One region of the Streptomyces sp. NBC_00057 genome, then DNA from elsewhere that is predicted to be linked to it. Evidence: riboswitches for the same ligand, from Rfam matches in the RefSeq annotation. Region 1 holds a riboswitch; the other holds the start of a gene.
What was found. A riboswitch is a leader RNA that binds a small molecule or an ion and turns the genes downstream of it on or off. The one in region 1 is predicted to bind cyclic di-AMP.
Positions count from the first base shown of each region.

Region 2: it holds a riboswitch for cyclic di-AMP, as region 1 does, so the genes downstream of both, OG953_RS20335 (M23 family metallopeptidase) here and OG953_RS26120 (transglycosylase family protein) in region 1, are expected to answer to the same signal.

Region 1 is NZ_CP108256.1:5,541,602-5,549,113, forward strand. It holds gene OG953_RS26115 (transglycosylase family protein) at 1-840, shown strand, start outside; cyclic di-AMP (ydaO/yuaA leader) riboswitch at 1,141-1,313, shown strand; gene OG953_RS26120 (transglycosylase family protein) at 1,317-2,075, shown strand; gene eno (phosphopyruvate hydratase) at 2,459-3,739, shown strand; gene OG953_RS26130 (septum formation initiator family protein) at 3,842-4,312, shown strand; gene OG953_RS26135 (DUF501 domain-containing protein) at 4,372-4,914, shown strand; gene OG953_RS26140 (Ppx/GppA phosphatase family protein) at 4,987-5,928, shown strand; gene OG953_RS26145 (NAD(P)/FAD-dependent oxidoreductase) at 6,390-7,512, shown strand, end outside.
Region 2 is NZ_CP108256.1:4,341,552-4,349,063, forward strand. It holds gene OG953_RS20330 (aldo/keto reductase) at 206-1,150, opposite strand; gene OG953_RS20335 (M23 family metallopeptidase) at 1,291-2,469, opposite strand; cyclic di-AMP (ydaO/yuaA leader) riboswitch at 2,481-2,633, opposite strand; gene OG953_RS20340 (PP2C family protein-serine/threonine phosphatase) at 2,934-4,022, opposite strand; tRNA gene OG953_RS20345 (tRNA-Met) at 4,335-4,408, opposite strand; gene OG953_RS20350 (SPFH domain-containing protein) at 4,530-5,729, opposite strand; gene OG953_RS20355 (hypothetical protein) at 5,826-6,047, opposite strand; gene OG953_RS20360 (SHOCT domain-containing protein) at 6,324-6,734, shown strand; gene OG953_RS20365 (FAD-binding oxidoreductase) at 6,963-7,512, shown strand, end outside.

The DNA.
Region 1 (7,512 bases):
CACGCGGCCGACGCCACGACCTGGGACCGGGTGGCCGAGTGCGAGAGCGGCGGCATGTGGAGCGCCGACCTCGGCAACGGCTTCTACGGCGGTCTGCAGTTCTCGCAGGAGACCTGGAAGGCGTACGGCGGCGAGACGTACGCCCCGCGTGCCGACCTCGCCAGCCGCGCGCAGCAGATAGCCGTGGCCCAGAAGGTCCTGGACGACAAGGGCCCGAAGGCGTGGCCCAGTTGTGCGGTCATCTCCGGCCTCGCGGTGGACGGGACGCTGCCGGGTGTCGACCCGGGGTCCGCGCCCTCCTCCGAGCCGACGCGGGGCGCGGAGCCGGCTGGCGGTGCGTCGGCGGCCCCGTCCGATGACGCCACGCCGTCGGACAGGGCCTCGGACGTTACGGGCGGCTCGAAGGGCTCGAGCGGTGCCGACAAGTCGGCCGACAAGGCCAAGACGTCCGCGAAGCCTTCGGCCACCGCGTCGGCCAATCCGTCCTCCGGGGCGCCCGATTCATCCGGCTCGCCCGGCTCATCCGATTCGTCCGGCGATGTCGGTGGCAAGCACCGCGGTGCGCCGGCCCCCGAAGGGAGTCGGGGCGCGAACGGCGGTGACCGTGAGTCGGGCCGCCATGCCTCCCGCGGTGACGCCGACGCGCGCGACGCGGGCGCTTCGGTCGCCGACGGTACGTACACCGTGCACCCCGGCGACAGCCTCTGGGCGATTGCTGACGCACAGAAGGTTTCCGGTGGCTGGCCCGCACTCTATGAGGCCAACAAGGAGGCCGTCGGCTCCGACCCGGACCTCATCCTCCCCGGCCGGAGCCTCGATCTCGACGTGAAGGCCGAGTGAGGGCAGTCTGAAAATCGGTTAAAAGTGCCTCAAAAACTGGGGTAGTTCAGAGACCTATGTCCGCTTATGTGTAAGTGAGACATGGGTCTCTTTGCGTCAACTGGCGTGTCGCGCCCGGGTAACCCTTCTGCACCGCCCCCACCTGCGAAAACGACGGTTCCTCAGATGCAAGTAGAGGAAGATTGTCCGATGTGTCCGTCTTTGAATGTGGGGGTTGCGTATGTTTACGGTCGGAGCCGCTCGCACCGCGGGCCCCGTCGACCGTCACGCCGAATCCTGCCGTCGGTCGAAGGGAAACAGACGCGTAAAGCGCCGTTGGCAGGAGCGGGGGACCCAGGTAAGCCGCCGGGCCCGATCGTCGAAAGACGCATCAGGACCGGCTTGGGGTGAAGTCGCGTGCTAGGACGTGCGACCGGGCAACTCACTTGGCCCGAACCCGACAGCTCACCTCGTAGGCGTCGGTGAGGAGAAGTTCCATGCTGTTTTCCAGCAAGGGCAAGCACCGCCGCCCGTCCAAGGCCGTCCGCATCGCCACGCTCGCCGGTGTTGCCGGTACCGCTGTCGCCGTACCGCTGATGGGCGCGACCAGCGCCTCCGCCGCCTCCGTCGCCACCTGGGACGCAGTCGCCCAGTGCGAGTCCGGTGGCAACTGGTCCATCAACACCGGTAACGGCTACTACGGCGGTCTGCAGTTCTCGCAGTCCAGCTGGGCCGCCGCCGGTGGTACGCAGTACGCCCCGCGTGCCGACCTGGCCACCAAGGCTCAGCAGATCGCCGCCGCCGAGAAGCTCCTCGACATGCAGGGTCCGGGTGCCTGGGGCTGTGCCGGCGCCGGCAACCTGACCAATGACGGTGTCGACCCGGGCGTCGACACCGGCTCCTCCTCGAACTCCACCTCCAGCTCCAACGCAACCGAGCAGAAGAGCACCCCGGTCGCGCCGAAGCAGCAGGCCCAGTCGGAGAAGGCCGAGCGCACCGAGGCCCCGGCCGCCTCCCGCTCGGACCGCTCCGCCGCCCCGCAGGCCGAGTCGAAGAAGACCGTCACCACCCCGACCGGCGAGAAGGTCAAGAAGGGCGACGGCGAGTACAAGGTCGCCTCCGGCGACTCCCTGAGCAAGATCGCCGCCGACCACAAGGTCAAGGGCGGCTGGCAGCAGCTGTTCGAGCTGAACAAGGACATCGTCGAGGACGCCGACCTGATCTACCCGGGTCAGCAGCTCCACCTGACGAAGTAGTCCAGGGTCTCTCCTCCCCGAGCCCCCCGGCCCGGCGCGCAATCCCCCATACGCGCCGGGCTGGGGTTTCTGCGTGACGCGTTCACCTCTGTGCGACGCGCCACCTCCATGTGTGGTGCGTCGCCCCTATATGTGCGTCATCCCTATATAGGGGGAGCGCCGTCTGTCGCACTGGGAGTGCCGACTATGGGTGATCGTTCAACTGTTGTAGTTACTGGCCAGTAAAATTCTGACCGTTTGCCCGGCGATGCGCGCTCTTGGGCCCTTTTTCGTCCCAGGGGGCGGGCGGTCGTCCGACTGAGCGGGCCGGGCCGGTTAGGCTCTTGTCGCAAGGCCAAAGTGACCCTGCACAACCAGTGTCATATCCCAGAAGGAGATGCCTCGTGCCGTCCATCGACGTCGTCGTAGCCCGGGAAATCCTCGACTCCCGGGGGAACCCCACGGTCGAGGTCGAGGTTGGCCTCGACGACGGCAGCACGGGTCGTGCTGCCGTGCCGTCCGGCGCCTCCACCGGTGCGTTCGAGGCCATTGAGCTTCGCGACGGTGACCCCAACCGTTACCAGGGCAAGGGCGTCGAGAAGGCCGTCCTCGCCGTGATCGAGCAGATCGGCCCGGAGCTCGTCGGCTACGACGCGACGGAGCAGCGACTGATCGACCAGGCGATGTTCGACCTGGACGCCACCGAGAACAAGGGTTCGCTCGGCGCCAACGCCATCCTCGGCGTCTCGCTGGCCGTCGCCCACGCCGCCTCCGAGGCCTCGGACCTGCCGCTGTTCCGCTACCTCGGTGGCCCGAACGCGCACCTGCTGCCCGTCCCGATGATGAACATCCTCAACGGTGGGTCGCACGCCGACTCCAACGTGGACATCCAGGAGTTCATGATCGCCCCGATCGGCGCGGAGTCCTTCTCCGAGGCCCTGCGCTGGGGCGCCGAGGTCTACCACACGCTGAAGAAGGTCCTGAAGACCAAGGGTCTTTCGACCGGTCTCGGCGACGAGGGCGGCTTCGCGCCGAACCTGGAGTCGAACCGCGCCGCCCTCGACCTCATCCTCGAGGCCATCAAGGAAGCCGGCTACGCCCCGGGCAAGGACATCGCGCTCGCGCTCGACGTCGCCGCGTCCGAGTTCTACAAGGACGGCAAGTACGAGTTCGAGGGCAAGTCCCGCTCGGCCGCCGAGATGACCGAGTACTACGAGGAGCTCGTCTCCGCGTACCCGCTGGTCTCCATCGAGGACCCGCTGTACGAGGACGACTGGGCCGGCTGGAACGTCATCACCCAGAAGCTCGGCGCCAAGGTGCAGATCGTCGGCGACGACCTGTTCGTCACCAACCCGGAGCGTCTGGCCCGCGGCATCGAGGAGGGCTCCGCCAACGCCCTGCTCGTCAAGGTCAACCAGATCGGTTCGCTGACCGAGACCCTGGACGCCGTCGAGCTGGCCCAGCGCAACGGCTTCAAGTGCATGATGTCCCACCGCTCCGGCGAGACCGAGGACGTCACCATCGCCGACCTCGCCGTCGCGGTGAACTGCGGTCAGATCAAGACCGGCGCCCCGGCCCGCTCGGACCGCGTCGCCAAGTACAACCAGCTGCTGCGCATCGAGGAGATCCTCGACGACGCCGCGGTGTACGCGGGCCGCTCGGCGTTCCCGCGTTTCAAGGGCTGAGCACCGGCCCTTCGAGGGCCGAAGGCCCCGGCCTCCGTCCGTCCCCGCACTCGGTCCCGTACCGTGTGCGGGGACGGACGTGCGTAATGGGGAGGCGGAGACATGGCCGCGAAGGACCGGGACCGGTTCTCCACCGCGACCCGGCTGCGGCTGCTCGGCGAGCAGACCGCCGCCCGCGTCTACCGGTCGCAGAACCGGCGTCAGGCCCGCCGCTCCCGGCTCACCGGCCGGGCGGCCTTCCTCGCCCTCGTCGTCTGCTCCCTGGTGGTCGCGCTGGCGTACCCGATGCGGCAGTACGTGTCGCAGCGGGACGAGATCGCCGACCAGGAGCGTATGGCGCAGGAGGCCGCGGCCCGCACCGAGGAGCTGCGCGACGAGAAGGCGCGCCTCCAGGACGATGCGTACATCAGGCAGCTGGCCCGCACGCACCTGCACTACCTTCTCCCCGGGGAGACCGGTTACACGGTGATCGACCCCGACGCGGTCAAGGAGCGCAACGGCGAGACGGACGAGTCCGGCCGGCCGTGGCACTCCAACCTCTGGGACGGCGTCGACAGCGCCGACCGCGACTGACTCTCTTCATCCATCTGCAGAACCGCAGTTCGAGCAGCCCGATCAGAACCTAGGCAGGCATGGAAACCCCCCCTCCGCAGACCGAGTCCACCGCGCCCACCGAGGCGGACATCGCCGCGTTCCAGCAGCAGCTGGGCCGCCCGCCGCGCGGGCTGCGCGCGATCGCGCACCGCTGCCCGTGCGGCAACCCGGACGTGGTCGAGACGCAGCCCCGGCTGGAGGACGGTACGCCGTTCCCGACGACGTACTACCTGACGTGCCCGCGTGCCGCGTCCGCGATCGGCACGCTGGAGGCGAACGGCGTCATGAAGGAGATGACCGAGCGCCTCGGTACGGACCCCGAGCTGGCCGCCGCGTACCGGGCCGCGCACGAGGACTACATCGCCCGGCGCGATGCCATCGAGGTCCTTGAGGGCTTCCCGAGTGCGGGGGGCATGCCGGACCGGGTGAAGTGCCTGCACGTGCTGGTCGGGCACTCGCTGGCCGCGGGGCCCGGGGTGAACCCGCTCGGCGACGAGGCGATCGCGATGCTGCCGGAGTGGTGGCGCAAGGGGCCGTGCGTGACGCCCTGCCAGTCCGAGGACGCGGGCGACGAGGCCTGACCGTTCCCGGGGGCTCCGTCCCCGGACCCCGCTCCTCGATCGCCGGAGGGGCTTGATTCCACAGGAGCATTCATGACTCGCGTGGCCGCCATCGACTGCGGTACCAACTCCATCCGTCTGCTCGTCGCCGACGCGGACCCGTCCACCGGTGAGCTCGTCGAGCTCGACCGCCGGATGGAGATCGTCCGCCTCGGCCAGGGCGTCGACCGCACCGGCCGGCTCGCGCCCGAGGCCCTGGAGCGGACGTTCGCCGCATGCCGCCAGTACGCGGAGGTGATCAAGGAGCACGGGGCGCAGAAGATACGCTTCGTCGCCACCTCCGCCTCCCGCGACGCGGAGAACAGGGACGAGTTCGTCCGCGGCGTGCTGGACATCCTGGGCGTCGAGCCCGAGGTGATCAGCGGCGACCAGGAGGCGGAGTTCTCCTTCACCGGCGCCACCAAGGAGCTCGCGGGCCGAGATCACCTCGCGAAGCCGTATCTCGTCGTGGACATCGGCGGCGGCTCCACCGAGTTCGTCGTCGGCGACGACCATGTGCGGGCCGCGCGGTCCGTGGACATCGGCTGCGTACGGATGACCGAGCGGCATCTCGTGCACGACGGTGTCGTGAGCGATCCGCCGACCCCCGGTCAGATCACCGCGATCCGCGCCGACATCGACGCCGCCCTCGATCTCGCCGAGGAGAGCGTCCCGCTCACCGGGGCCGCCACCCTCGTCGGCCTCGCCGGGACGGTCACCACGGTCGCCGCGATCGCCCTGGGGCTGGACGTGTACGACTCCGAGGCGATCCACCACTCCCGGATCTCCCTCGACCAGGTCCAGGAGATCACCGGACGGCTCCTCACCTCCACCCACGCCGAGCGTGCCGCGATCGGTGCGATGCATCCGGGACGGGTCGATGTGATCACCTCGGGAGCGCTGATCCTGCTCGCCGTGATGAAGCGGACCGGGGCCCAGGAGATCGTCGTCAGCGAGCACGACATCCTCGACGGAATCGGCTGGTCGATCGCGTAGGTCCGCTCGTGCGGAGGAGGCGCGCAGGGGGCCTCCCCCAGGGTGCGAGAACGGTGCTCATGCGCACTCCGGCCTGCACTTTTGAGCCTTCGTGGGCCACTCGGGGGGTGCCTCGAGGGACACGTCGCAACGAAGTTCGTGAACTTCTTCACAAGGAATTCGGCCCCGCGGGGGGCAGTTCTGGTCCGTATGGGCATCCAGGGTCGCTCGCGGGGGCGTTCCGCGTCGATACGGGACTGTTCCGGATGCGTTGCCGGCGTGTGAATCGGAGCGGTGGTTCACCCGGCTCGGAGGCCCAAGGGCCAGCTCACAGGCGGTGAGTAACGTTCGCCGCCACACCGTGGTTCCCCTCCGGTGTCATGACCTCGGTCACGCGGGCGGCGAAGTGTAGCAGAGGGTGGGCCAAACCTTGTGAAGGGGCTCACGAGCATGCCCTCGGAGGGGGGTGGATACTCGATGGCATGAGCACCACGGAGCGTCCCAGGATCCTCGTAGTAGGCGGTGGGTACGTAGGCCTGTACGCAGCTCGGCGCATTCTCAAGAAGATGCGCTACGGCGAGGCGACCGTCACGGTCGTCGACCCCCGGTCGTACATGACCTACCAGCCCTTCCTCCCCGAAGCCGCCGCCGGCAGCATCTCGCCTCGGCATGTCGTCGTCCCGCTGCGACGCGTACTGCCGAAGGCCGAGGTTCTCACCGGCCGCGTCACGACCATCGATCAGGACCGCAAGGTCGCCACGGTCGCGCCGCTCGTCGGCGAGGCCTACGAGCTGCCCTTCGACTACCTGGTCATCGCGATGGGCGCGGTCTCCCGCACCTTCCCGATCCCCGGCCTCGCCGAACAGGGCATCGGTATGAAGGGCATCGAGGAGGCCATCGGCCTGCGCAACCACGTCCTCGAGCAGTTGGACAAGGCCGACTCGACGACCGATGAGGACGTCCGTCGCCGGGCGTTGACGTTCGTCTTCGTGGGCGGCGGGTTCGCCGGTGCGGAGACCATCGGCGAGGTCGAGGACATGGCCCGCGACGCGGCGAAGTACTACACGAACGTGAAGCGCGAGGACATGCGCTTCATCCTCGTCGACGCCGCCGACAAGATCCTTCCCGAGGTCGGCCCGAAGTTGGGCACCTGGGGCCGGGAGCACCTGGAGTCCCGGGGCGTCGAGGTCTTCCTCTCGACCTCCATGGACTCCTGCGTCGACGGTCATGTCGTGCTGAAGAACGGCCTCGAGGTCGACTCCAACACGATCGTGTGGACGGCCGGCGTGAAGCCGAACCCGGCGCTGGCCCGCTTCGGTCTGCCGCTCGGTCCGCGCGGTCACGTGGACACCTCCGAGAAGCTCCAGGTGCAGGGCACCGACTACATCTGGGCCGCGGGCGACAACGCCCAGGTCCCGGACATGGTCGGCCGCAGGGCCGGCAACCCGAACGCCTGGTGCCCGCCGAACGCCCAGCACGCGCTGCGTCAGGCCAAGGTCCTCGGTGACAACGTCATCTCCGGGATGCGCGGCTTCCCGCAGAAGGAATACAGCCACGCCAACAAGGGTGCGGTCGCCGGTCTGGGGCTGCACAAGGGCGTTGCGA
Region 2 (7,512 bases), 1.2 Mb from region 1:
CCACAAGCCCGCGAGCGGACCATCACACAATCGAGCCAAACCGACGTTATGCGCACTCCCCGGCAAGCAGTTACCAACCCCTGTCCGACCCCGCACCGGCCACCGCCACCGCAGTAGGGCCGTCCGTGGACGACGCCCCGCTCCGCATAGCACGGATGCCCCAGGAGCGCCGCGATCCTGGGGCATCCGTGAACAGCCGCCCTCGTCAGGCGGATGCCTCGGTGAGGTCCGCCAGTTCCTGCTCGGTCAGCGAGAGGTCGGCGACAGCCACCAGCGCGGGCAGCTGCTCGACCGTACGGGCCGAGGCGATCGGCGCGGCGACGGTCGGCCGGGACGCGAGCCACGCAAGCGCGACGGTCGCGATCTCCGCGTCGCGCTCCTGGGCGATTTTGTCGAGTGCCGCCAGGACCTTCTGCCCCCGCTCCGACTCCAGGTACTGACCAGCCTTCTCGGCCCGCGCGCTCTCCACCGAAGCACCCGGACGGTACTTGCCGGTGAGGAAGCCGGAAGCCAGGGCGAAGTACGGGACGGCGGCGAGCCCGGCCCGGGCGGCTGTGTCCTGGAGCTCACCCTCGTACGTGTCGCGGGAGACCAGGTTGTAGTGCGGCTGCAGGGCGACGTAACGGGCCAGCCCCTCGCGCTCCGAGAAGTCCAGGGACGCCCGGAGTCGCTCGGGGCTGATGTTGGAGGCGCCGATCTCCCGGACCTTGCCCTCCTTCACCAGCTGGTCGAGGGCGGCGATGATCTCCTCGACCGGCACGGTCTCGTCATCGAAGTGTGTGTAGTACAGATCGATGTGGTCGGTACCGAGCCGGCGCAGCGACTCCTCGGCTGCGGCCTTGATGTTCGCGGCGGAGAGCCCCTTGTACGAGGGGTGGGCGCCGACCTTGGTCGCGACGACGATGTCGGAACGGTTGGAGCGTGCCGCGAGCCACTTGCCGATGACGGTCTCCGACTCGCCGCCCTCGTTGCCCGGGATCCAGGCGGAGTAGGCGTCGGCGGTGTCGATGAAGTTGCCGCCCGCCGCGGCGTAAGCGTCCAGCACGGCGAACGACTGCGCCTCGTCGGCGGTCCAGCCGAAGACGTTGCCGCCGAGGGCGAGCGGGAAGACCTGGAGGTCGCAAGGACCCAGCTTACGAAGAGAAGTCATATCTCGGTCAACGGACTCCGGCGGGTCCGCTATTCCGGCAGACCGGCAGCCCTGACGTCGGGGGGTGAGCGTCAGGACTGCCGGAGTTCAACGGCCCGTGAACCGGATCGGATCACGAAGGCCGGGAGGGAGCCGGCGGATCAGGGGTTGAGACCCTTGTCGCGCAGCCAGGCCATCGGGTCGATGCCCGTACCGTCGGGGGTGTGGACCTCCAGGTGGAGGTGCGCGCCCGTGACATTGCCGGTCGCGCCGACCCGGCCGATGGTCTCACCGGTGGTGACCTTCTGGCCGACACTGACGCCTATCGAGGACTGGTGGCAGAACCACACCTCCGTACCGTCGTCGAGCTCCAGCACCGTGCGGTAGCCGTACGAACCGGACCAGCCTGCCGACTTGATGGTGCCGCCGTGTACGGCCTTGATCGGGGTGCCGGTCGGCGCCGCGAAGTCGAGGCCGGTGTGGTGGCCGGAGGACCACATCGAGCCGGCCTGGCCGTAGGTCGAGGTGATCGTGTACGAGGAGGTCGGGATGGCGTAGCTGGCGGCGAGCTTGGCGAGCCGCAGGGCCTCGGCCTTCGCCTTGGCTTCCTCCTCCGCCTTCTTCTTCTCGGCGGCGACCTTGGCCTCGGCTGCGCTCTGCTGCTTCTTGGCCTCGGCGGCGGCCTTCTCCGCGGCCGCCTTCTCCTGGGCCGCCTTGGCCTCGGCGTCGGCGGCGTCCTGCTGCTGCTCGGCCTGCTGGAGGATGCGGGCGCGGAGTGCCTCGCCCGCATCCGTCGTGCCCTGCTCGGCCTCGGCAGTGGTGAGGCCGGCGGTGGTGAGCGGGGCGGCAGCGGCGGCCTCGGACTTGTCGGCCTCGGACTCACCGGAGAACAGCGAGCCCACGCCGGGAAGGGACTTGGCGTCGGGGAGGTTGTCCGAGATGGAGTCGGGAAGGGAGATGGAGACCGGCGGCTTGCTCTGCGCGGTGGCCATGCCGCCCGCACTGACTGCCGCGATGACGCCGACCCCGAGCACCGTGGAGCTACGGGCAAGTCCGTTGCGCTGCTTGGCGACGCGGTGCTTGCCGCGTACGGGGCGGACGGACTCCTCGGTGGGATTCCACTCGTCCCAGCTTCTGCCGGGCTCACCGTTGCCGTCGGCGCGGAATTCGCTGCCGAACTCACCGGCGAAGTCGCCGCCCGTCTCGGCGCCGAACGCCGTTCCCGTCCCGGCGGTTCCGTAGTCGGAGCCGAAATCGGATCCGAAGTCAGCGCCGAAGTCGGAACTGAACTCGGGGTTGAACCGAGAGGGGGCCTCGGGGGCAGGCTTGTTGGACGCCACGGGGGCGCACTCCTTTCCTTCCTTCTCGCCTACCGGGTTAGCTGACGGGTTCGGAGCAGGAAGGTCTCCTACGGGCCCCTCTGCCTCTCACGAGACACAGGTGTCCGATTCACCCCATGTAGGTGGTTCCCCGGTTCCCTTGCGGAATTCGGCGCTCGCGCACGGTGCCGCCACTGACGACGGCTGGGACGACCGCGCTGCGTTATCGAACGTTAATAGACACACGGGTCTGATTCCAAGCCGTTCCCACTGATCGTTCAGGTCTTTGGCCTGGACTTTACGGGACACAGCCGGGCGGAATCGGACGAGTTGATCGACCCTCAGTCACTACCCGGTTTCTGACGTTGCGTCAAATGTTATGCGGAGCGACGCCTTTCGGTTACGTACGGTGGCATCCCGCGCCCAGGGCCGCGCCCCCAGGCCGCGCGAAACACCCGACCCGCACGAAGCGTCCGATCCCCCCGTCATGTCTCTTCCAGGCCCACGATCTTCACGATCCTGCGCCGGTCCGGCTGCCCCTCCGCGGGGCGTACGACCGCGAGCAGCGCCATGTCGTCGGTCGTCTCGCCGCCCGTGTGCAACCGCACGTCATCGGTCAGCGCGGACAGCAGCTCCTCGGGCCCCGGAAAGATCCGCCCGCGCAGCCGGGCCGCCGGGTCGTAGAAGACCCCGTCGGCGTTCCGCGCCTCGGAGAGGCCGTCGGTGTAGAGGAGCAGGATCGTCCCCGCCGGCAGATCCCACTCGTCCGCCCGGTCGGGCCACACCCCCAGGTCCATCCCGAGCGGCAGCGCGGGCACCGTGGGCCCCAGCACCCCCACCGCCCCGTCCGGGTGCAGCAGGATCGGCTCGGGGTGACCGCGGTTGACGATCCGCACCCGGGACACCCCGGGCGGGATCTCGGCCAGTACGGCAGTGATGAAGCCCTCGACCGCGTCCAGCCCGCCCCGCGCCCCCTCCCGCGCCAGCGCCCGCTCCAGCCGCTGCGCCACGCCCTCCAGCGAATGCTCCTGCTCGGCCGCCTCCCGGAACGCCCCGATGGCAACCGCCACCGACTCCACGGCGTCGAGCCCCTTCCCCCGCACGTCCCCGACCACCAGCCGCACCCCCTGCGGGGTGTCCGCCACGGCGAACAGGTCGCCGCCGACGAACTCGTCCGCCTGCGCCGCCTCGTACCGCGCCGCCACATGCAGCCCGCCGATCCGGTCGGACGGCTTCGGCAGCACCGCCCGCATGGCGGTCTCCGCGACGACCCGCGCGGAGGCCAGCTGCTCATTGCCGCGCCGTACGACCGTGTTGATCAGGACCGCGAGGGCCGAGACGGTGGCCAGGGTGAGCAACTCGATCAACGGCACGACCAACGGCAAAGAGTTGCTGGACAACCGCAGCACGGTAACGGCCACCATCGCGGCAATGCCGATACAGATGGTGCGGGACAGCGAGAAGAACGGCGCGGCGATCAGCGGCGCCGCCACGAACAGCGGAATGGCGGTGAAGACCGGCGGGGTGAGGAGATCGAACGCCAGCCCGCCGAGGATCATCAGGGCGGGCAGCATGCGGACGAACCGCCGGGTACGGGTGTCGCCCTCGGCATGTCTGCCGCGCCGCTTCAGCCGCTTCCACACCTGTGGTCTCCTGCCCGGTACGCGCGCGGCTGCGGACGGTACCGCGCCCCACCCCCAGGCTCGCCGGAGCGGAACCGTGCGGCGACTCCTCATCGGCCAATGGGGGTACGTACGTGGCACAGCTCACACCGCCCGGACCTGCTCCTTCATGGGCCCGCAGGCAGGTCGCGCCACGCCCCGGAAAGCGACGCGGAAATGAATCAGGCCCGGCACGCTGCATGCGTGCCGGGCCTGATTCTTCAGTAGCGGGGACAGGATTTGAACCTGCGACCTCTGGGTTATGAGCCCAGCGAGCTACCGAGCTGCTCCACCCCGCGTCGTTGAACACAACTCTACGGCATGTCCGGCGCGCGAATGACCACTCGGCGAATCATGGCCACCCGGCGCCCGGTCCGTGCGCCCCGCGTGGTGCCGACGAACAGCGCGGCCTCCGCCCCCTCAGTTCGTCTCGGTGATACGAGGAGTGGCCTTCCCGTGGACCGCCGGAGGCTTCATCGGGTTCACACCGCGCTGCAGCGAGTGGAGGATCGCCAGCCCCTGGCTGACCACGCCCGCCGCCATCTCATTGACACCATTGGTGCCGTTGAGAACGGTGAGGTCGGCCCCCGACATGCCGCGGGCGGCCGCGTCGGCCAGGGCGGGCAGGTTCTCCACGATGCGGTTGGCCGCGATGAGCTCCTGGTTGCCGTCGCGCAGCGAGGTGGCGCGCACGCTGTTGGCGTCGGCCTGCGCCTGGGCGAGGGTCCGTTCGGTGTACGCGCTGCCGTCGGCCTCGAACTTCACCCGGTCACGGGCCGCTTCCGCGAGAGTGCGCTGACGGTACGCCTCGGCATCTGCCGGACGCCGGACCTCCGCTTCGAGCCGTTGCGCGGCGAGAGCGGCCTGCCGCTCGGCCAGGGCGGTCTGCTCCTCGATGACCTCCTGCGAGGCCCTGGCCTGGGCGAGCGGTCCGGCCTGCGCGGCGCGGGCGTTGTACTGCTCGGTCTCGGCGAGGAAGCCGGCCCGTTTGATCGCGGTGTCACGTTCGTACTCCGCCTTGAGCGCGGCGGCCTGCTGCTCGCGCTGGCTGGCTTCCTGGTCGGCCTTGGCCTCGGCGATCCGGGCCTGGCTGGCGACCGCGGCGGCGTGCGGGGCGGCGAGGTTGTTGATGTAGCCGGTGGCGTCGTCGATCTCCTGGATCTGAAGGGCATCCACCACGATGCCGAGCTTCTCCATCTCGCCGTGGCTGCCCGCGATGACCTCCTGGGAGACCCGGTTGCGCTCGCGGATGATCTGCTCCACGGTCAGTCCGCCGACGATGGAACGCAGGTGGCCTGCGAAGATCCGGCCGGCGAGCTCCTCCATCTGTTCCTGCTCGGTCAGGAAGCGGCGCGCCGCGTTGGCAATGGACACGGCGTCGTCGCCGACCTTGAAGACGGCGACGGCCCGGACGTTGAGGCGGATGCCCTGCTGCGTCACGCAGTCCTCGGTGATCTCCGCCTCGCGCAGCGCCAGTGAGAGCATGCGCGCCTTCTGCTTCACGGGGAGCACGAAACTGCCGTGTCCGGTGACGATCCGGAACTGGGTGTCCAGCGCCTGCCCCTTGGAACCGGATATGAGCATCGCCTCGTTGGGGGCGGGAACGTGCCAGAAGAACATCGGAAGACTCCTGCCGTACGTAACTGCCCGACGTACCTACGTCACTGCTCGACGCAGATACCTCACTGCTCGACGCAGTGACGTCGTCGCTTCGGCTCAGGACGGGAGTCGTTCCACGATCACGCCCCGCGCCGAGACCGAGTCGACGACAACGACGCGTACGTCCCTGTCGATCGACGTCGTCGACCATGCGGTGTAGGCCTCCGACCCACCCCGCACGGCCACCAGCACTTCGCCCGGACCATCGGCCGGAATCGGCACGGTGACGCGGCCGATCGCCCCGACCGGGCTCCGGGCGGACTCATCTGCTGTGTGCATGCGCCCTCGCGAACGTCCCGGCGTACGCCTGCTCACACCGCCGCTCACGCCGCTCTCCGCGTCGCATCTCACGCCGCTTCATGAACACGAGGCGACCCCGCCTCCTGGAGGCTTGAGCCTCCCTCGACACTTCCACGGTACTCCGCACCCGCCCCGGAGGATCACCCCGGAGGACGGCCCCGAACGACAACGAGCAAGGGTAGTTATGTGGTGATATGACTGATTTACCATTCAGTCACTCGACGCGATGAACTCGCGGTGATCGGGGAGCCGACAGTGGACAGTTACCCCCTGCTCAACCTCTTCTGGACCATGCTCTGGTTCTTCCTCTGGATCATGTGGCTGTTCCTGCTCTTCAAGGTCGTCTCGGACATCTTCCGCAGCGACGACCTCGGCGGCTGGGGCAAGGCCGGCTGGCTGATCGTGGCCCTGGTGCTGCCGTACATCGGCGTCCTGGTGTACGTGATCGTGCGCGGGAAATCCATGGGAAAGCGGGAAATCAAGGAGGTGCAGGACCGTGACGCGGCCTTCAAGGCGTACGTACGGGAAGCCGCCGGCGCCTCCGCCGCGAGCGGCCTGAAGAAGGGCAGTCACGTCGACGACCTGGCGAAACTCGCCGAACTGAAGGACAGGGGAGCCATCACGGACGAGGAGTACCAGCGGGCGAAGACGAAGCTCCTCGTCTGAACACATCCCCGCAGCCATGACGCGTATGTCTCTCTCCACCCGGTCCGGCGAACTGGCACCGCTCCCGGACCGCGGGGAGGCTTGAGGCATCAGCCCACGGTGGCCGCTTCCGCCCGCGGTTCCGGGAGTGCCGGAGCGCCGGCGTACATCTGCACACTCCGACGGCCCGACAGGGCGGGCCGGGCGGAGTGCGGCCCCCATCTCGGCGAGCAGGGAGATGGCCGGACCATGAACGGCACCACGCTCGAAACCCTGGACGCGATGCGGAGCGCGCTGCGCGGTCCCGTCATCGGTCCGCAGGACCCGGAGTACCGAACCGCCCGCACGATCTACAACGCCATGATCGACAAACGTCCGGCGGCCGTGGTGCGGTGCAGCGACACGGCGGACGTCATGGCCGCGGTCGACTTCGTCCGGGACGAGGGTCTCGTGCTCGCGGTCCGCGGCGGCGGACACAGCGGCGCCGGCCTGTGTCTGGCGGACGGCGGCGTCACCATCGACCTGTCACCCATGCGCTGGGCGCACATCGACCCCGCCGCGCGAACGGCCACGGTCGGCGGCGGCGCCACGCTCGGCGACCTCGACCACGCAGCGCACGCCTTCCAACTGGCCACTCCCGCCGGAATCCAGTCGACCACCGGCGTCGGCGGCCTCACACTCGGCGGCGGCCACGGCCACCTCACCCGCAGATACGGTCTGACGGCCGACAACCTGCTGGCCGCGGACGTGGTCCTGGCGGACGGCACTGCGGTGACGGCGAGCAGCACCACCCACCCCG